Regions from separate parts of the Pseudomonas sp. J452 genome, predicted to be linked through region 3. Evidence: predicted binding sites of a transcription regulator. Region 3 holds the regulator's gene; each other region holds the start of a gene.

What was found. Region 3 encodes FliA, which starts transcription of late flagellar genes. Its sites were predicted from a motif close to CTAAAGTTTNNNNNNNNNNNGCCGNTAA; they were not measured.
Region 1: a site for FliA is predicted at 2,384-2,411, ahead of motA (flagellar motor stator protein MotA). Genes of this name have one in related genera too.
Region 2: a site for FliA is predicted at 3,684-3,711, ahead of LRS11_RS18420 (flagellar protein MotY). Genes of this name have one in related genera too.

What each region holds. Positions count from the first base shown of each region.
Region 1 covers NZ_CP088294.1:1,785,272-1,791,874, reverse strand. The annotation lists partial or broken gene rsgA (small ribosomal subunit biogenesis GTPase RsgA) at 1-364, shown strand, start outside; gene motB (flagellar motor protein MotB) at 428-1,471, opposite strand; gene motA (flagellar motor stator protein MotA) at 1,477-2,328, opposite strand; gene LRS11_RS08025 (HDOD domain-containing protein) at 2,448-3,965, shown strand; gene LRS11_RS08020 (rhodanese-like domain-containing protein) at 4,082-4,897, shown strand; gene asd (archaetidylserine decarboxylase) at 4,962-5,828, shown strand; gene LRS11_RS08010 (HPP family protein) at 5,838-6,603, shown strand, end outside.
Region 2 covers NZ_CP088294.1:4,058,571-4,065,173, reverse strand. The annotation lists gene LRS11_RS18445 (CmpA/NrtA family ABC transporter substrate-binding protein) at 1-650, opposite strand, end outside; gene LRS11_RS18440 (YgdI/YgdR family lipoprotein) at 1,136-1,345, opposite strand; gene LRS11_RS18435 (bacterioferritin-associated ferredoxin) at 1,484-1,702, opposite strand; gene rnt (ribonuclease T) at 1,902-2,576, opposite strand; gene pyrC (dihydroorotase) at 2,573-3,619, opposite strand; gene LRS11_RS18420 (flagellar protein MotY) at 3,748-4,689, shown strand; gene LRS11_RS18415 (argininosuccinate synthase) at 4,843-6,060, shown strand; gene gloA (lactoylglutathione lyase) at 6,152-6,544, shown strand.
Region 3 covers NZ_CP088294.1:3,379,471-3,386,073, reverse strand. The annotation lists partial or broken gene LRS11_RS15390 (flagellar motor protein) at 1-376, opposite strand, end outside; gene LRS11_RS15385 (chemotaxis response regulator protein-glutamate methylesterase) at 376-1,500, opposite strand; gene LRS11_RS15380 (chemotaxis protein CheA) at 1,541-3,745, opposite strand; gene LRS11_RS15375 (protein phosphatase CheZ) at 3,775-4,560, opposite strand; gene LRS11_RS15370 (chemotaxis response regulator CheY) at 4,580-4,954, opposite strand; gene fliA (RNA polymerase sigma factor FliA) at 5,036-5,785, opposite strand; gene fleN (flagellar synthesis regulator FleN) at 5,782-6,603, opposite strand, start outside.

The DNA of each region.
Region 1 (6,603 bases), 1.6 Mb from region 3:
GTCTTCTCTGGTCAACAGCCTGCTGCCCGGCGTCGACACCCGCGTCGGCCCGCTGTCGGAAGTCACCGGCAAGGGCACCCACACCACCACCACCGCGCGCCTGTTCCACTTCCCCGGCGGCGGCGAGCTGATCGACTCCCCCGGCATCCGCGAGTTCGGCCTCGGCCACGTCAGCCGCGACGACGTCGAAGCCGGCTTCATCGAGTTCCGCGAGCTGCTCGGCACCTGCCGTTTCCGCGACTGCAAGCACGACCGCGAACCCGGCTGTGCGCTGCTCAAGGCCCTGGAAGACGGACGCATCCAGCCAAACCGGATGGCCAGCTACCGGCATATCCTGGCCAGCCTGCCGACCGCCGAGTACTGAGTCTCGTCACCGCACAAAGCAAAAGGCCGCGAGATTCGCGGCCTTCTTGTTTCTACGCACCGGTTACTCGCTGGGCTCGTCGAACTGCAGGGCACCATCTTCGAAGATATTCAGTTTCTCGCGCAGCTCAGGCGCCGGTACCGGGGCGTCTGCCGCCGGTGGCTCAGCACCGAACGGATCAATGCCGGTATCCGGCAATCCATCGGCAGGCGGGGCGACCTCACCATCACCGTCCTGCTCACCCTCGATGGCGCGCTGGGCCTTCTTGGTCAGCACGATGATATCGATGCGCCGGTTAACCGAATTGAACGGATCGGTGCGGTCGAACAAGGCTGACGAGGCGTAACCCACCACCCGCGCGACGCGCTCGTCCGGGTAGCCGCCGGCGACCAGGGTGCGCCGCGCCGCGTTGGCACGATTGGCCGACAGCTCCCAGTTGCCGAACTCGCCTTCGCCGGCAAAGGGCTTGGCGTCGGTGTGACCGCTGACGCTGATCTTGTTCGGCACGGCCTTGATGGTCTCGGCGAGGATCAGCAGGATGTCCTCGAAGTACGGCTGCAAGCGCGCACTGCCGAGATCGAACATCGGCCGGTTCTCGGCATCCATGATCTGGATGCGCAGGCCATCCTGGGTGATCTCGAAGAGGATCTGGTCCTTGAACTTCTGCAGCTGCGGATTTTCGTCGACCTTGGTCTGCAACTCCTGCAGCAGCATCTCCAGACGCTCTTGTTCGATCTGCTCGGCCAGTTGCTCGGCCTGCTTGATCTCCAGCTCCTCAGGCGTGTCCTCGGTATCCACCGTGGACTCCAGAGCATCCGGGGCATCTTTCATCTCGGGATTGAGCGTGCGATCCGGCGCCGGTGTCGGCGTACCACCGAGGTCGATGACGTAAGGGCTGGCGCTTTCGGTGAAGCCGATAGGGTCCTGGAAGTAGCCGGAAATCGCCCGTTTCTGTTCGGGCGTGGCCGAACTCATCAGCCACATCACCAGGAAAAACGCCATCATCGCGGTGGCAAAGTCGGCAAAGGCAATCTTCCAGGCACCACCATGGTGGCCGCCGGCGACCTTCTTGACCCGCTTGACGATGATTGGCTGGTTGTTTTCCATGGCCCTTAGCTACCGCGCATGGCCTGTTCGAGCTCGCTGAAGCTCGGTCGATGCGCGGGGAACAGCACCTTGCGCCCGAACTCCACGGCCAGCGTGGGCGGCATGCCGGAAGCCGAGGCCACCAGGGTTGCCTTGATCGCTTCGTAGAGGTTCAGCTCTTCCTTGGCATCGTGCCCCAGCGCATCGGCCAGTGGGCCGAAGAAACCGTAGGAGGCGAGAATGCCGAGGAACGTGCCCACCAGAGCGGTACCGACCTTTTCACCGATCTGCGCGTTGTCCGCGGAAGCGAGGATCGACATGGTGATCACGATACCCAGTACCGCGGCGACGATACCCATGGCAGGCATGCCGTCCGCCACCTTGGCCACGGCGTGGGAGGGATGTTCGAGTTCTTCCTTGAGCCCATTGAGCTCCATGTCGAACAGGCCTTCCAGCTCATGCGGGGCCATGTTGCCGGAGGACATGATGCGCAGGTAGTCGCAGATGAAGGCCGTCATGTGCGCATCCTTGAGCACCGCCGGGTACTTGCTGAAGATCGGGCTGGCGTTGGGCTCCTCGACATCCGCCTCGATGGCCATCATGCCTTCGCGACGGCTCTTGTTGAGGATCTCGTAGAGCAGCCTCAGCACCTCCAGATAGAAGGTGTGGGTGAAGCGCGAGCTGAACATCTTCAGCGACTTTTTGAACACATGCATGAAGGTGCTGCCGGGGTTGGCCTGGAGAAAGGCACCCAATGCTGCACCGCCAATGATCATCACCTCGAAGGGGTGGATCAGTGCCATGAACTTGCCGCCCGACAGAATGAAGCCGCCGAGCACGCTGCCGAGTACGACCAAAATGCCGAGGATTTTTGCCATAGGGAAATGAGCTTGAAAGGTGAGTCGTAAGGGTTCTGTAAAACAACCCTTCTATTTATCGGAAGTATTGCGCCAGACTATAGCCAGTAACGGCGAAAAGCCAGTTTGGCTCAATCTGCATGCCCACTCCAAAGCCCGTTCCACAGACGCTCGACGCCTGGCTCAAGCAGCTGGACGGCACTCGCCTGCCCGTTGCCAGCGCACAGCACGAGCGCGTGCGTAAAGCCTTGCTCGACAGCCGCTGCTCGCTGCGCGAGATCGCCGAGCTGATGCAGGATAGCCCAGTTATTGCCTTGACCCTGCTGCGCGAAGCCAACCGCACCGGCAGCAGCCTCAGCGAGCCGGCGGGAAGCCTGGAGCAGGCGCTCACCCGCCTGGGCCTGAGCCGCACCGAAGCCCTGCTGAACCAGATCCCGACACTGGATGAGGCACAAATTCCGCGCGAGCTGCGCCAGCTGCAACTGATCAGCCTGCATGCCGCGCAGCAGGCCAATGGCCTGTTCGCCAATCGCCTGGCGCGCCTGTGGCAGGAGATCCACTGGGGCAGCCTGCTGTTCTTCGCCCCGTTGTGGCCACTGGTGTACAACCATCCACAGCTGTTCAACGAATGGGAGCGGCGAGTCCTCGGCAAAGGTGAACCGGCGGCGCGCGTCGAGCGTGAACTGCTCGGCGTTCCGCTGCTGCAGCTGTGCCTGGCGCTGGCTCGGCACTGGCGTCTGCCGGACTGGATCGTGCAGGGCTATCGCCTGCTGGTCGAGGACCGCCGCCTGCTGGTCAAGGCGCTGCACATCGCCCACGACAATGAGCATCCCCTGCACCAGCAACAGATGCTCGACGCCGACCCGCACCTGCGCCGCTGGCTGACCCAGCCGGGCAACAGCATCCTGCTGGCCAACGGCCTGGCCCTATCGGCTCACCACAACTGGAGCTGCCAGCATAGCCAGCGCTGGCAGCGCCTGACCGGGTTGTATCTGCACAGCACGCTGGGGGAAGTGCAACAACTGGTGCACCAGCAAGCCGTGCAGAGCGCCTGGCAACATGCCCAAGCCGATCTCTGGCATCCGGCCGAAGCCCTGCTGTGGCCGTGGGATGCCTGCCGCCTGCAGCTGAAGCCAGTGGCTGCGCCGGTCAAGAGCGAGCCGAACGAGTGGAAGACCCAGTGCGCCCGCCTGCTGGCCAGCCCCTCGCCGTTTGCCAACACCCTGCAGCTGACCGATTGCGCCCGCGCCGCCCTGCTCGCCAGTGGCTTCCCGCGCGTGCTGCTCTTGCTGGCCGATCGCACCCACACGCGCCTGATCGCCCAGCAGGCTGCGGGTCTGCCGGTGGAGGCCGGGCAACTGCGTCTCGAACCGGCGCACAGCCAGGTGCTCAAACGCCTGCTCGCTCAACCTGGGCAGCTGCGCCTGAGTCCGGCCAACATGGCGCAGTTCTCCGCCCTCCTGCCGGGCAGCCTGAAAGCCCTGTTCGCCGGCGAACACCTGCTGCTGCGCTCGCTGGCCAGCAATGGCCGGGTGGTGATGCTGCTGATCGTCGACCAGAACGGCGGTGCAATCAGCGACAGCCAGCTGCAGGTCTTCAGCAAGACGGCCCAGTGCATTGAGCGCGCGCTGGCCAGTTTTGCCCGCCGCGGCGCCTAGAACCGGTTTACCACCTCCTGACTGTCGGCCCTACCACGTTATCGGGGCAGCTTTGCCCGCCGCGGCGCCTGGTCTTCCGCTACAATTGCGCCCTTTGACCGACCCCGAGGCCCTGCATGTCTGCCTTTCCCTCCCTGCCGCTGGTGATCGAACCGGCCGAGCTGGCCGACCACCTGCAAGCACCCGAACTGATCCTGGTCGACCTCAGCGGCGCCGCCCGTTACGCACAAGGGCACATCGCCGGGGCACACTGGGTCGACAGCAAGCGCACCCAACTGGGCCAGCCGCCGGCACCCGGCCTGCTGCCGGAAAAGGCTCAGTTGGAAGCCCTGTTCGGTGAGTTGGGCCATCGCACGGATGCGGTCTACGTGGTCTATGACGACGAGGGTGGTGGCTGGGCCGGGCGCTTTATCTGGCTGCTCGACGTGATCGGCCATGCTCGCTACCACTACCTCAATGGCGGCCTGCAGGCCTGGCTGAGCGAGGGTCGCGAGGTCACCCAGGCGCCAACTGCCAGTGCCAATGGCACACCGGCGCTCAGCCTGCATGAGGCCCCCACGGCCTCCCGCGAATACCTGCAGAGCCGCCTGGGCGCTGCCGACCTGGCGATCTGGGACGCACGTTCGCCGGCCGAGTTCAGCGGCGAAAAAGTCCTCGCCGCCAAGGGCGGACATATTCCCGGAGCGATCAATTTCGAATGGACCGCCGGTATGGACGCCCAGCACGGCCTGCGCATCCGCAGCGACCTGGCGCAGGTACTGGCTGAGTTGGGCATCACGCCAGACAAGGAAGTGATCACCCACTGCCAGACCCACCGCCGCTCCGGCTTCACCTATCTCGCCGCCAAGGCGCTCGGTTACCCACGGGTCAAGGCCTATGCCGGCTCCTGGTCGGAATGGGGCAACCATCCCGACACACCGGCCGAACGTTAAGCATCTATTTCGCGGATCTGCCGGACAGCGGCCAGATGCGCAACGGTTTGCCCCACTTCAAGGAATCTCCATGAAACAGCGTCTGTTCATCCTCAGCCAATACCTGCTGCCGCACCACCTGCTGTCGCGCCTGATCGGCTGCGCCGCCGAATGCCGCGCCGCCTGGTTCAAGGATCGCCTGATCGGCTGGTTCGCCAAGCAGTACCAGGTCAACATGAACGAGGCCCAGGTCGAAGACCTGACGGCCTACGAGCACTTCAACGCGTTCTTCACCCGCGCCCTGAAAGACGGCGCCCGCCCGCTGGATGAGGCGCCTGGCGCTATCCTCTGCCCGGCCGACGGCGCGGTCAGCCAGCTCGGCCCGATCGAGCAGGGCCGCATCTTCCAGGCCAAGGGCCACAGCTACAGCGTGCTGGAACTACTCGGTGGCGACGCCGAGCGCGCCGCGCCGTTCATGGGTGGCGACTTCGCCACCATCTACCTGTCGCCCAAGGACTACCACCGCGTGCACATGCCCCTGGGCGGCACGCTGAAGGAAATGGTCTACGTGCCGGGCCGGCTGTTCTCGGTCAACCAGACCACCGCGGAAAACGTCCCCGAACTGTTCGCCCGTAACGAGCGCGTGGTCTGCCTGTTCGACACCGAGCGCGGGCCGATGGCCGTGGTCCTGGTCGGTGCGATGATCGTCGCCAGCATCGAAACCGTCTGGGCCGGGCTGGTCACCCCGCCGAAGCGCGAACTGAAAACCACCCGTTACGACGAGGCCGCACGCGCCGCCATCGAACTGACCAAGGGCGGCGAACTGGGCCGTTTCAAGCTCGGCTCCACCGCCATCGTGCTGTTCGGCCCGCAACAGGTGCAGTGGGCCGAAGGCCTGGTCGCCGGCAGCCCGGTACGCATGGGCCAGGCCCTGGCACAATCACGCAGCTAAATCCTGGCCATGCACAGCGGTTTCTGGCAACGCTGCCTGCGTCTGCTGGGCTGGGGCACGGATGCCACCAGCCACCTGGAAAAGTACCTGGCAACCCTCGGTGCCTTTGTCGGCATCGGCCTGATCTACGCGGTCACCCACTGGCTGCTGCCGAGCGAAGCGGCATTCTGGGTGGTCGCCTCGATGGGCGCCAGCGCCGTGCTGTTGTTCGTGGTGCCACACGGCGCCCTGTCGCAACCCTGGGCGGTGATCGGCGGACATGGCCTGTCGGCGCTGGTCGGGGTGATCTGCCAGAAGCTGCTGCCGGGTTCGCCCTTCACTCCTGCGCTGGCGGTGGCCCTGGCCATCCTGGTCATGCAGTACACCCGCTGCATCCACCCACCGGGTGGCGCCACGGCACTCAGTGCGGTCGTCGGCGGTACGGCGATCCATGACCTGGGCTTCGCTTTCATGCTCAGCCCGGTTCTGCTCAATGTCGCGGTGATCCTGCTGGTCGCCGTGCTGTTCAACTGCCTGTTCCCCTGGCGCCGCTATCCGGCGGCACTGGCCCCACAGCAACCCGCCAGCAACCCCGGCGAGCTCAGCGCGGAGGATTTCTACCACGCCCTGCGCCAGGTCGATTCCTATATGGATATCCGTTTCGACGACCTGCTGGAAATCATCCAACTGGCCCAGCAACACGCCCAAGCCAGACGCCTGGAAGCCAGCGACATCCTGCTAGGCGCCTGCTACAGCAACGCCCTGCCCGGCAATGCCTGGGCCGTGCGCCAGGTGA
Region 2 (6,603 bases), 680 kb from region 3:
ATCATCTGGCTGGTGGCCAGGGTGAAGCCCTGGTCTTCGTCCACGGCCAGGGCGCCCCAGGGGCCGCCGGCACAGAAGCCATCGATACGCGACGCCTTGAGGTGGGTGACCATTTGCGAAGGCGGCACCACCACGCTGTTGACGTCTTCCAGGGGGTGGATGCCCTGGCTGGCGAGCCAGTAGTTCAGCCACATGGCATGGGTGCCGGTGGGGAAGGTCTGGGCGAAGGTCAGTTTTGCACCGCTTTGACGCACGCGTGTAGCCAGCGCCTCGGCACTGGTCACGCCGGCCTGCTTGAGCGGTTCGGAGAGGTTGATCGCCTGGCCGTTCTGGCACAGGCCCATGAGGATGGCCATGTCGGTGGCCGGGCCGCTGAGGCCCAGGTGAATGCCGTAGACCTGGCCGTACAGCGCCTGAGCGGCGTCCAGTTCGCCGGACAGCAGCTTGTCGCGCAGGGTGGCCCAGGAGGCCTGGCGCTGCAGGTTGAGGGTCAATCCATAAGGCTGGGCGAAGCCCTGAGTGGCTGCGACGATCAGCGAGGCGGAGTCGGTCAGGGCCATGAAGCCCAGATCCAGCACGCTCTTTTCCGGTGCATCGGAGCCTGCGACCCAGGCCAGGCTGTCGTTACGGGTGCTTTCGATTTCGCTCATGTACGTTGTTCCGCCGTTGAACAAAAAAGGCGTCGCCCCAGCTACCACGGGGTGGTAACCAGAAACGACGCCATTGTCTATGAACTGACTCCGCCGTTGGAGAAAGTTCTGCTGGTTTCGTTCTAGCAAGCGATATGCCAGCAGTAGCGCGGCAGAAAAACAAAACCCCGCCGGAGCGGGGTTTGGTGGGGCAGTGGGGTGGGGTAGAAGCTGCCTAAGATCTTTTGAGCTAGAGCCAGGCAAGGCGCAACGACCACCGGGAGTAACAGCCGCAGGCTGGCCCGAAGGGTAAGCGCCAGCGAATCAATTGGGCGAGGGCGCGGAGTTTACGAGTTGTAAATGAGCAGTACTCGTTGCACTCGCCCTTCGGGCCGCGCTGAAGCGCGTTAGCCGCAAGCGGCTTTCCGAGCCCAATTGACCAACCTGCGGCTGTTACTGCGTTGCAACGCAGCATGGCCGACGATCAAGAGATCGTAGGCAGGTTCTTAACGTTCCATCATCTGCTTCACATGATCCTGCGGAATCTGCTGCTTGCGGCCTTCGCTGTCTTCGAATTCGAGCATGCCGGTGTCGCGGTCCAGTTCCGGTTTGCCATCGCTGGTGAGCATCTGTCCGTCGGTGGTGGTGATGATGTATTCGCTGGAGCAACCAGCCAGGCCAACTGCGCAGAACAGAATCAGAATCCAGTGTTTCATCGAACAACTCCCAGTGTGTCAGCAGTAAAACCGCAATAACGGCTCGGGCTTTACGCTACTGGCTGAGCAATGCTGGCTGCAAGTGGAGGCAATAAAAAAGGATGCCGAAGCATCCTTTGTTTGACCGGGAGCAAGGACTCAGGCGGCGACGAAGCTGGCCGGGTAGGCGAGGCCAGCCTGGCTGCTCTGCACTTCGCTCAGGGTCTCGCGCACCACCTGCTTGGCCAGGCAGGCACATTTGCCGCACTGGCTGGCAACGCCCAGGGTTTCGCGAACGTCGCGGTAGCTGCAGCAGCCTTCATAGATGGCATCGCGGATTTGACCGTCGGTAACACCTTGGCAGAGGCAAACGTACATGGGCAGGCTCGGATGAGAATGGGTTGCTGTTGGCAGGGGATACTAATGTTAATGAGAATGCTTGTCAAAACTTTGCGTTAGCTTTTCCCGTCTGATCGATGCCGACCAGGGTTGGAGTGCTGCGAACCTTTAATCCAGCTTTGCAATAGGCACAAAAAACCCGGCCTGGGCCGGGTTTTGCTTTTGTGGCTGCACGGGATTAGTGGTCGAATTCGTCCCAGCCGCCCATTTCCTTCCAGCGGTTGACGATGCCGCAGAACAGCTCGGCCGTCTTCTCGGTGTCGTAGCGCGCGGAGTGCGCTTCCTTGCCGTCGAAGGCTATGCCGGCAGTCTGGCAGGCCTTGGCCAGCACGGTCTGGCCGTAGGCGAGGCCAGCCAGGGTGGCGGTGTCGAAGCTGGAGAAGGGGTGGAACGGGTTGCGCTTGATCTCGCAACGGGCCACGGCGGCATTCAGGAAGCCGAGGTCGAAGCTGCTGTTGTGGCCGACCAGGATGGCGCGCTTGCAGCCATTGGCCTTGATCGACTTGCGCAGGCCCTTGAAGATTTCACCCAGCGCGTGCTCTTCGCTCACCGCCATGCGCAGCGGGTGGTCCAGCTTGATGCCGGTGAACTCCAGCGCCGCCTGCTCGATGTTGGCGCCGGCGAACGGCTCGATGCGGAAGAAGTGGGTGTGGTCCGGATAGACGAAACCACCTTCATCCATGGCGATGGTGGTCGCAGCGATCTCCAAGAGGGCGTCGGTGGCACAGTTGAAGCCGCCGGTCTCGACATCCACCACTACCGGCAGGTAGCCGCGAAAGCGCGCCGCCATCGGGTGGCGCGGGCCTGAGGGCAGGCTGCCGTCGAGTTCGTCGTCGAAATGTTCTTCGCTCACGCGGGGTTCTCCAGCAGGCGCCAGCGCAGGTTCTCACCGGCGCGCAGGGGGATTACGGTTTGCTCGCCCAGCGGCAGGCTGGCCGGGGCGGTCCACTCTTCACGCACCAGGGTGATGCGGTCGGTGTTGCGCGGCAGGTTGTAGAAGTCGGGGCCGAAGTGGCTGGCGAAGCCCTCCAGCTTGTCCAGCGCGTTGCGCTGCTCGAAGGCCTCGGCATACAGCTCGATGGCGGCGTAGGCGGTGTAGCAGCCGGCACAGCCGCAGGCGGCTTCCTTGGCATGCTTGGCGTGCGGCGCCGAGTCGGTGCCGAGGAAGAACTTGGCGCTGCCGCTGGTGGCGGCATCCAGCAGGGCTTCCTGATGGGTATTGCGCTTGAGAATCGGCAGGCAATAGAAGTGCGGACGGATGCCGCCGACCAGCATGTGGTTGCGGTTGTACAGCAGGTGGTGGGCGGTGATAGTCGCGCCGACCTTGCTCGACGCTGCGTTGACGAACTGCACGGCGTCGCTGGTGGTGATGTGCTCGAAGACGACTTTCAGGCTGGGGAAGCGCTCGACCACGCGCACCAGGTGCTCATCGATGAAGCGCTTTTCGCGGTCGAACACGTCGACCTCGGCACGGGTCACTTCGCCATGCACCAGCAGCGGCAGGCCGACTTCGGCCATGGCTTCCAGCGCCGGGAAGATCTTGTCGATGCTGGTTACGCCGGAATCGGAGTTGGTGGTGGCACCGGCCGGGTAGAGCTTGGCGGCATGCACGAAGCCACTGGCTTTGGCGCTGCGCACGTCTTCGGCTGAAGTGTTGTCGGTGAGGTAGAGCACCATCAAGGGCTGGAACTGGCTGCCGGCGGGGCGGGCGGCGAGGATGCGCTGGCGGTAGCCATCGGCCTCGGCGGTGTTGCGTACCGGGGGTACCAGGTTGGGCATGATGATGGCGCGGGCAAAGGTGCGCGCCACGTCGGCAACGGTGTGCGGCAGTACAGCGCCGTCGCGCAGGTGAATGTGCCAATCGTCAGGGCGCAGCAGGGTAATGCGGTCGGACATGGAGGTTTCCAGGCGGGTAAAACGTGCTGGCATGCTACCGGAAATGCTCTTCGCCGGCACGGCTATCAAGTTTTCCCGAGGCTGACCGATACTTCAGGGGAATGCCGTTTCTCCGTGTGGAGCCTGTCGTGCGCCAACCCTATCTGACCCTGCTGAGCGTGCTGGCCTGCCTATCCTTGGGCCAGCCTGCTGCGGCCATCACTTTCCAGACGCGCATGGAAAAGGTGGAGTGGAAAGTCGAGGGCGACAAGTTCGAATGCCGGCTGTCGCAGTCGATCGCGGATTTTGGCACTGGCGAGTTCGTCCGCCGCGCTGGCGAGCAGGCAACATTCCGCCTGAAGACCCGCGAGCGCTGGCTGGGAGCAGGCTCGGCCACCTTGCTGGCTGCGGCTGCGCCCTGGCAACCGGGGCGCGGCGATATCAACCTCGGTCCGGTCAGCGTGGTGGCCGGCGAAGTGCCGTTCAACAGTTCCCAGGAGCAGGCCGGGCGCCTGCTCACTGGCTTGATGGAAGGCCGCAGCCCGCTGGTCAAGCACCGCACCACCACGGGCGGCGACAGCCTCGATGTGCGCCTGCTGCCGGTCAAGTTCAACCAGGCCTACAACGACTACCTCAAGTGCACCGCCGGCCTGCTGCCGGTCAATTTCGACCAGATTCGCAAGGCGCAGATCGGCTTCCCCGGTGGCGGTGCGGTGCTCGATGACCTGGGGCGGGCCAAGCTGGAGATCATCCTCGGCTTTCTCCAGGCCGACCCCAGTGTCAATCGCATCGAGCTGGATGGTCACTCCGACAACAGCGGTAACCGCCTGACCAACCGCGATACCTCGCGCCGTAGGGCGATTGCCGTGGAGGAGTACCTCAAGGCCAATGGCGTGCCGGCCGAGCAGATCGTCGTGCGCTTCCACGGCGAACGTTACCCGCTGGTGCCGAACAGCAGCGAAAGCAACCGGGCGAAGAACCGCCGGGTGACCATGACCCTGTCCCGCGAGCCGGTCGCCGAGCCTGCTGAAGAGGCGGCTCCAGCGCCGGCGGAACCTAGCCCGCCAGCCGAGCCTGCGGCCACTTCCTGAGGTCGCCTGGCTGCGTTGCGGCTGCTGCGAAACAGGAGCAGACCCTAAATAAATCTGTCGCTTTGTCGCCAGTGCCTGTCGCGCCCCTGTAAATCGCCGGTCGCGGCCGGTAGAATCGCGGGTTTTCCGTACAACCCCGTGGAGTTGATTGGCATGGCGGACGTTAAGAAGGTAGTTCTGGCTTATTCCGGTGGCCTGGATACCTCGGTAATCCTCAAGTGGCTGCAGGACACCTATGAATGCGAAGTGGTGACCTTCACCGCTGACCTCGGCCAAGGCGAAGAAGTCGAGCCGGCTCGTGCCAAGGCCCAGGCCATGGGCGTCAAGGAAATCTACATCGACGACCTGCGCGAAGAATTCGTCCGCGACTTCGTCTACCCGATGTTCCGCGCCAACACCGTCTACGAAGGCGAGTACCTGCTGGGTACCTCTATCGCCCGTCCGCTGATCGCCAAGCGCCTGATCGAGATCGCCAACGAGACCGGCGCCGACGCCATCTCCCACGGCGCCACCGGCAAGGGCAACGACCAGGTGCGTTTCGAACTGGGCGCCTATGCGCTCAAGCCAGGCGTGAAAGTCATCGCCCCATGGCGCGAGTGGGACCTGCTGTCCCGCGAGAAGCTGATGGATTACGCCGAGAAGCACGCCATCCCGATTGAGCGTCACGGCAAGAAGAAGTCGCCGTACTCCATGGATGCCAACCTGCTGCACATCTCCTATGAAGGCGGCGTGCTGGAAGACACCTGGACCGAGCACGAAGAAGACATGTGGCGCTGGACCAAGTCGCCGGAAGCCGCGCCGAACGTCCCGACCTACATCGAGCTGACCTACCGTAAGGGCGACATCGTTGCCATCGATGGCGTCGAAATGTCCCCGGCCACTGTGCTGGCCGAGCTGAACCGCATCGGCGGCGAGAACGGCATCGGTCGCCTCGACATCGTCGAGAACCGCTACGTCGGCATGAAGTCCCGTGGCTGCTACGAGACCCCCGGCGGCACCATCATGCTGCGCGCCCACCGCGCCATCGAGTCGATCACCCTGGACCGCGAAGTGGCCCACCTGAAAGACGAACTGATGCCCAAGTACGCCAGCCTGATCTACACCGGCTACTGGTGGAGCCCGGAGCGTCTGATGCTGCAGCAGATGATCGACGCCTCGCAGATCAACGTGAACGGCGTAGTGCGCCTGAAGCTGTACAAGGGCAACGTCATCGTCACCGGCCGCAAGTCCGACGACTCGCTGTTCGATGCCAACATCGCCACCTTCGAAGAAGACGGCGGTGCGTACAACCAGGCCGACGCTGCGGGCTTCATCAAGCTCAACGCCCTGCGCATGCGTATTGCTGCGAACAAGGGCCGCAAGCTGTTCTGATAAGCTGCCAGGCAAGCCACAGGACCCCGGCCACGAGCCGGGGTTTTGCATTCAAGGGCCTGAGCAACGGGCTGCGAAGAGGAGATATTCAATGAGACTGCTGCATACCATGCTGCGCGTCGGCGACATGGACAAGTCCATCGCCTTCTACACCGAAGTGCTGGGCATGACTCTGCTGCGCCGCAAGGATTACCCGGACGGCCAGTTCACCCTGGCGTTTGTCGGCTATGGCGACGAGGCGCACAACAGCGTGATCGAGCTGACCTACAACTGGGGCGTGGACAGCTACGAGCTGGGCACCGGCTACGGCCATATCGCCCTGGAAGTGGCTGATGTGTACAAGGCCTGCGAGGACATCCGTTCGCGTGGCGGCAAGATCACCCGTGAGCCGGGGCCGATGAAGCACGGCACCAGCATTCTGGCCTTTGTCGAAGACCCGGATGGCTACAAGATCGAGCTGTTGTCGGCCAAACGCAGCGATTGATTGCTGCTATGCTTTTGTAAGTAATCGCTTACAAGGAAGGTAGTCATTTCAGTAGTTTC
Region 3 (6,603 bases):
CTGCGGATGGCCTCAGGCTCGGCGCCATCGACCAGCAGCTGCAGCCCCTTGCGTGCGTAGGGATCATCCTCGGTGTCGGCAATCGGCTCCAACCCGAGCAACCCTTCCTTGCGCGCGGTCATGCTCCAGCCGACAACCTTGCTGATACCACCGGCCAGATCGATCCGCGGGGGAAAAAAATCCAGCGCAAGATGACCAGCGCGCGCTTGAACACACTGACCGGCGCCTGCAGAAACGCCGCACCCAGGGTGCCACCAATCACGATCAGCGCGGCAGGGCCATTGACCAGAGCCCCAAGGTGGCCTCCCTCGAGGTAATTGCCACCGATGATGGCGACAAATGCCAGGATGATCCCAACAAGACTCAGTACATCCATCAGATACAGGCCTCAGCCAGATGCCGGCCAATATCTTCGAGACCGTATACCGCATCCGCCAGGTCAGCTTTGACGATGGCCATCGGCATGCCATAGATCACACAGCTGGCCTCGTCCTGTGCCCACACCTGGCTGCCACTCTGCTTGAGCAGACGAGCACCTTCGCGGCCATCGGCACCCATGCCGGTAAGAACCACGGCCAGCACCTTGTCGTTGTACGACTTGGCGGCCGAGCCGAAGGTAATGTCGACACAGGGTTTGTAGTTCAGACGCTCATCGCCCGGCAGGATGCGCACAGTGCCGCGCGGATCGACCATCATCTGCTTGCCACCGGGCGCCAGCAGAGCCAGACCGGGGCGCAGCACGTCACCATCCTCGGCTTCCTTGACGGAAATCCGGCACAGCTTGTCCAGCCGTTCGGCGAATGCCTTGGTGAAAGCAGCCGGCATGTGCTGGATCAGCACAATGGGCGACGGAAAATTGGCCGGCAGCTGAGTCAACACCCGCTGCAGGGCCACCGGGCCACCGGTAGACGTACCGATGGCCACCAGCTTGTAGGATTTACGCTTTGGGGCGGGCGAGCTTCCCCCGGCAGACGCCGTGGTGCCGGCCGCTGCAGTCGCCACCCGTGCAGCCGGAGCTGCTGCGGGCGCGGCACTTCGGGCGGTCGCGGCAGGCGTAACCGGAGCCGCTGCGGGCGCCGAACTGTAGCCGCTATTACGGCGGTTACTGCGGGCAATCGAATGAACCTTCTCACACAGCAGCGCCTTAACCTTCTCCGGGTTACGCGAGATGTCTTCGAAGTTCTTCGGCAGAAAATCCACCGCGCCGGCATCCAGCGCATCCAGGGTGACCCGGGCGCCTTCGTGGGTCAGCGAGGAGAACATCAATACCGGCGTCGGGCAGCGCTGCATGATGTTCCGTACCGCCGTGATGCCGTCCATCATCGGCATCTCGTAGTCCATGGTGATCACGTCCGGCTTCAATGCCAGCGCCTGATCGATCGCCTCGCGGCCATTGGTCGCGGTACCGACCACCTGGATATTCGGGTCGGCGGAGAGAATTTCCGATACCCGGCGACGGAAGAAGCCGGAATCGTCCACCACCAGGACCTTGACAGCCATAAACACTCCTGAGCGGTTGGCGTTGCCAGACCGCAATCAATCAGATGCGACGTGCGTAGCGCTTGAGCATACTCGGCACGTCGAGGATCAGGGCTATGCGCCCGTCGCCGGTAATGGTCGCGCCGGACATGCCCGGAGTGCCCTGCAACATCTTGCCCAGTGGTTTGATCACCACTTCCTCCTGACCGACCAGTTGATCGACCACGAAGCCGATGCGCTGGCTGCCAACGGTAAGAATCACCACATGACCTTCACGCTGCTCTTCGTAGCTGGCGCCACGCACCAGCCAGCGCTTGAGATAGAACAGCGGCAACGCCTTGTCGCGCACGATCACCACTTCCTGACCGTCCACCACGTTGGTGCGTGACAGGTCGAGGTGGAAGATCTCGTTGACGTTGACCAGCGGGAAGGCAAAAGCCTGATTGCCGAGCATGACCATCAGGGTCGGCATGATCGCCAGGGTCAGCGGCACCTTGATGATGATCTTCGAACCCTGGTCCTTGACCGAGTGCACGTTGATGATGCCGTTGAGCTGGGAAATCTTGGTTTTCACCACGTCCATGCCAACGCCACGCCCGGACACGTCGGAAATCTCGGTTTTGGTCGAGAAGCCCGGGGCGAAGATCAGATTGAAGCACTCGGTCTCGCTCAGGCGATCGGCCGCATCCTTGTCCATCAGGCCCTTTTCCACGGCCTTGGCACGCAGGATTTCCGGATCCATGCCTTTGCCGTCGTCGGAGATCGACAGCAGGATGTGGTCGCCCTCCTGCTCGGCCGACAGCACCACTCGACCACCACGTGCCTTGCCCGAGGCCTCGCGCTCTTCCGGCATTTCGATACCGTGGTCGACTGCGTTGCGTACCAAGTGCACCAGTGGATCGGCCAGCGCCTCGACCAGGTTCTTGTCGAGGTCGGTTTCTTCACCGACCAGTTCCAGGTTGATCTCTTTCTTCAGTTGGCGCGCCAGATCGCGAACCAGCCGCGGGAAACGGCCGAAGACCTTCTTGATCGGCTGCATGCGGGTCTTCATGACCGAGGTCTGCAGATCCGCAGTCACCACATCGAGGTTGGAAACGGCCTTGGACATGGCTTCGTCGCCGCTGTTCAGGCCCAGGCGCACCAGACGGTTACGCACCAGCACCAGCTCACCGACCATGTTCATGATCTCGTCCAGGCGCGCGGTATCCACCCGTACCGTGGTCTCGGCTTCGCTGGCTGCTGCTGGAGCTTTGTCTGCTGCTGCGGCTGGAGGTGGTGGCGCGGCAGCCTTGACCGGCTCGGCCTTAGCCGCAGGTTTGGCGGCCGGCTTGGCGACAGCAGGTTTGGCCGGCGGAGCGGCTTTCACCGCCGCTACAGGAGCGGCAGCCGGCAGCACGGCGGTTTCGTCGAACTTGCCTTTGCCGTGCAACTGATCGAGCAGTGCTTCGAACTCGTCATCGGTGATGTCGTCGCCCGCTGCCGCGCTAGCCGGCGCTTTAGCAACAACGGGAGCCGGCTCTTCCTCAGCGGCTACAAACTTGCCCTTGCCATGCAACTGGTCAAGCAGCGCCTCGAACTCGTCATCGGTGATCTCGTCACCGGCCTTGGCCGGGGCAGCCGCGGCCGCAGTTGGCGCAGCTACGACTGGCTCGGCGAACTTGCCCTTGCCGTGTAGCTGATCGAGCAACGATTCGAATTCGTCATCGGTGATTTCATCACCGGAAGCTGCCGCGGGAGCCGCGCCCTGCTCATCCGGCTCACTGATCGCTTCGAGCAACTGCTCGAACTCGCTATCGGTGATGTCACCGGAGGCAACCTCGGCGGGCGCCTCTTCGGCTTCCAGTTCCGCTTCGGGCTCGGCCACTTCATCCGCGCTTTCCGGGTCGGCCAAGCGCGCCAGCGCCGCCAGCAACTCGGGCGAAGCCGGAGTGACAGCTGAACGCTCGCGCACCTGGCTGAACATCTCGTTGACCGCATCCAGAGCCTGCAGCACCACGTCCATCAGCTCGGCAGTGACTCGCCGTTCACCCTTGCGCAGGATGTCGAAGACGTTTTCCGCGATATGGCAGCACTCCACCAGCTCGTTCAGCTGGAGGAAACCCGCGCCCCCTTTGACCGTGTGAAAACCGCGGAAAATAGCATTGAGCAGGTCCGTATCATCCGGTCGACTTTCCAGCTCGACCAGTTGTTCGGACAGCAACTCAAGAATTTCGCCGGCCTCTACCAGGAAGTCCTGGAGGATTTCTTCATCGGCGTCGAAGCTCATCGGTGCGCTCCAAAGGCTCTGTTAGAGCCTTAAAATCCCAGGCTGGACAGCAGATCATCGACATCGTCCTGATTGGATGCGACGTCCTCACGCTTATCGGCATGAATCTGCGGACCTTCACCCCGGGAAGGCTCTTTTTGTTGTTCTTGCTCGGCGCGTAGCGCCTCGTGGTCATGCTGGATACCAGCAAACCGATCGACATGGCTGGCCATCAACACCAGCTTCAGCAGATTTCCTTCAACCTCGGTGACCAGTTGCGTCACGCGCTTGATCACCTGGCCGGTCAGGTCCTGATAGTCCTGCGCCAGCAAAATGTCGTTCAGGTAACCGGAGAGCTTATGACTGTCGCGCTCGCTGTGGGCGAGGAACAGTTCGATACGTTTGGCCAGCTCACGGAAGGCCTCGGCGCCCAGCTCGCGGCGCATGAACTTGCCCCAGTCGGCGCTGAGGCTCTGCGCCTCGTCACCCAGATCATTGACCAGCGGCGCGCTCTGTTCGACCAGGTCCATGGTGCGATTGGCCGCTTTCTCGGTCATCTGCACCACGTAGGACAGACGCTCGGTAGCGTCGCTGATCTGCGAGATTTCCTGGGCGTGGGGATTACCGGGATCAATCTGGAAATTGACGATGGCGTTGTGCAACTCGCGCGTCAGCCGGCCAACTTCCTGGTACAGACCGCGGTCGCGGGTCTGGTTGAGTTCGTGAATCAGTTGTACGGCTTCGCCAAAACGGCCTTTTTCCAGGCTGTCGACGAGTTGCGTTGCATGCAGCTTCAGGGTCGATTCAAGCTCGCCCAGGGAGTCATCGTGTGCCATAGCGCCCTCGTGGCGAACATCAGCCATTAACCCGCTCGAAGATCTTTTCGATCTTCTCCTTCAGCACCTGAGCCGTGAACGGCTTGACCACGTAGCCATTCACCCCAGCCTGCGCGGCCTCGATGATCTGGTCACGCTTGGCCTCGGCCGTCACCATCAGCACCGGCAGGGTTTTCAGGCGATCGTCGGCACGCACCGCGCGCAACAGGTCGATGCCGGTCATACCGGGCATGTTCCAGTCGGTCACCAGAAAGTCGAAGCTGCCACTCTGCAGCATCGGCAATGCGGTCACACCGTCATCCGCCTCGGCGGTATTGGTAAATCCCAAATCACGCAAGAGGTTCTTGATGATCCGTCGCATCGTCGAGAAGTCATCAACGATGAGGATTTTCATGTTCTTGTCCAAGTCGACCTCCGTACAGTCTTAAACGTCACCGGCCCCCGGGGACGCCGCAATCGTGAAACCGGTAGCCCTTCAGCTGGCCCGCCACTCACCCAGACGCGCACGCAAACGTGCGGCGCACTGGCTGTGCAGCTGGCTGACACGGGACTCACTGACTCCCAGGACCTCACCGATTTCCTTGAGATTCAGTTCTTCGTCGTAGTACAGCGCCAAAACCAGGCGTTCGCGCTCTGGCAGGTTGGCGATGGCTTCAGCCAGCGCCGACTGGAAGCGCTCGTCTTCCAGTTCATGCAGAGGTTCGGTCTGGGTGCTCCCGGTGTCTTCATGCATGCCGCCATGTTCACCGTCCTGCATCAGGTCGTCGAAGCTGAACAGGCGGCTGCCCAAAGTGTCGCCAAGAATGCCGTAGTAATCCTCGAGACTCAATTGGAGTTCGGCCGCAACCTCTTGATCTTTAGCGTCTCGACCCGTGCGGGCCTCAATCTTTCTGATGGCGTCGCTGACCATGCGGGTGTTGCGGTGTACCGAGCGCGGCGCCCAGTCACCCTTGCGCACCTCATCGAGCATGGCGCCACGGATGCGGATACCGGCGTAGGTTTCGAAACTGGCGCCCTTGCCTCCGTCATATTTCTTCGAGGCTTCGAGCAGGCCGATCATGCCGGCCTGGATCAGATCATCCACCTGCACGCTGGCCGGCAGCCGCGCCAGCAGGTGGTAGGCAATGCGCTTGACCAGCGGCCCGTAGCGCTCAATCAGCTGGTGCTGGGAATCCTGCGCCTGCGCCTTGTTGTACATACGGAGTCCACTGGCTGCTGCTGTCATACCGCCGTTCCCGCGATCGGTTGCTGCACCAAACGCTCGACGAAAAACTCCAGATGGCCGCGCGGGTTGGCCGGTAAGGGCCACGTGTCGACTTTCTGGGCGATCGCCTTGAACGCCAGTGCGCACTTCGAGCGCGGGAAAGCTTCATAGACCGCGCGCTGCTTCTGCACGGCCTTGCGGACTGACTCGTCGTACGGCACGGCGCCCACGTATTGCAGGGCCACATCGAGGAAACGGTCAGTCACTTTAGTCAGCTTAGCAAAGAGGTTGCGACCTTCCTGCGGGCTGTGGGCCATATTGGCCAGAACACGGAAACGACTCATGCCGTAATCACGGTTGAGCAGCTTGATCAGGGCATAGGCGTCGGTGATCGAAGTCGGCTCATCGCAGACCACGACTATCACTTCCTGGGCCGCGCGAACGAAGCTGACCACGCCATCGCCAATGCCGGCGGCGGTATCGATCACCAGCACGTCGAGGTTGTCGCTGATGTCGCTGAAGGCCTGGATCAGGCCGGCATGCTGCATGGGTGTCAGTTGCACCATGCTCTGCGTGCCGGAAGCCGCCGGCACGATACGAACACCGCCGGGGCCCTGGATCAGCACGTCCTTGAGGTCGCACTCGCCGGATATCACGTCGGCCAGGGTGCGCTTGGCCGTCAGGCCGAGCAGCACGTCGACGTTGGCCAGGCCGAGGTCGGCGTCCATCAGCATGACCCGGCGACCGAGATCGGCCAGCGCCAGTGACAGATTCACCGACACGTTGGTCTTGCCGACGCCACCTTTGCCGCCGGTCACTGCAATCACCTGTACGGGATG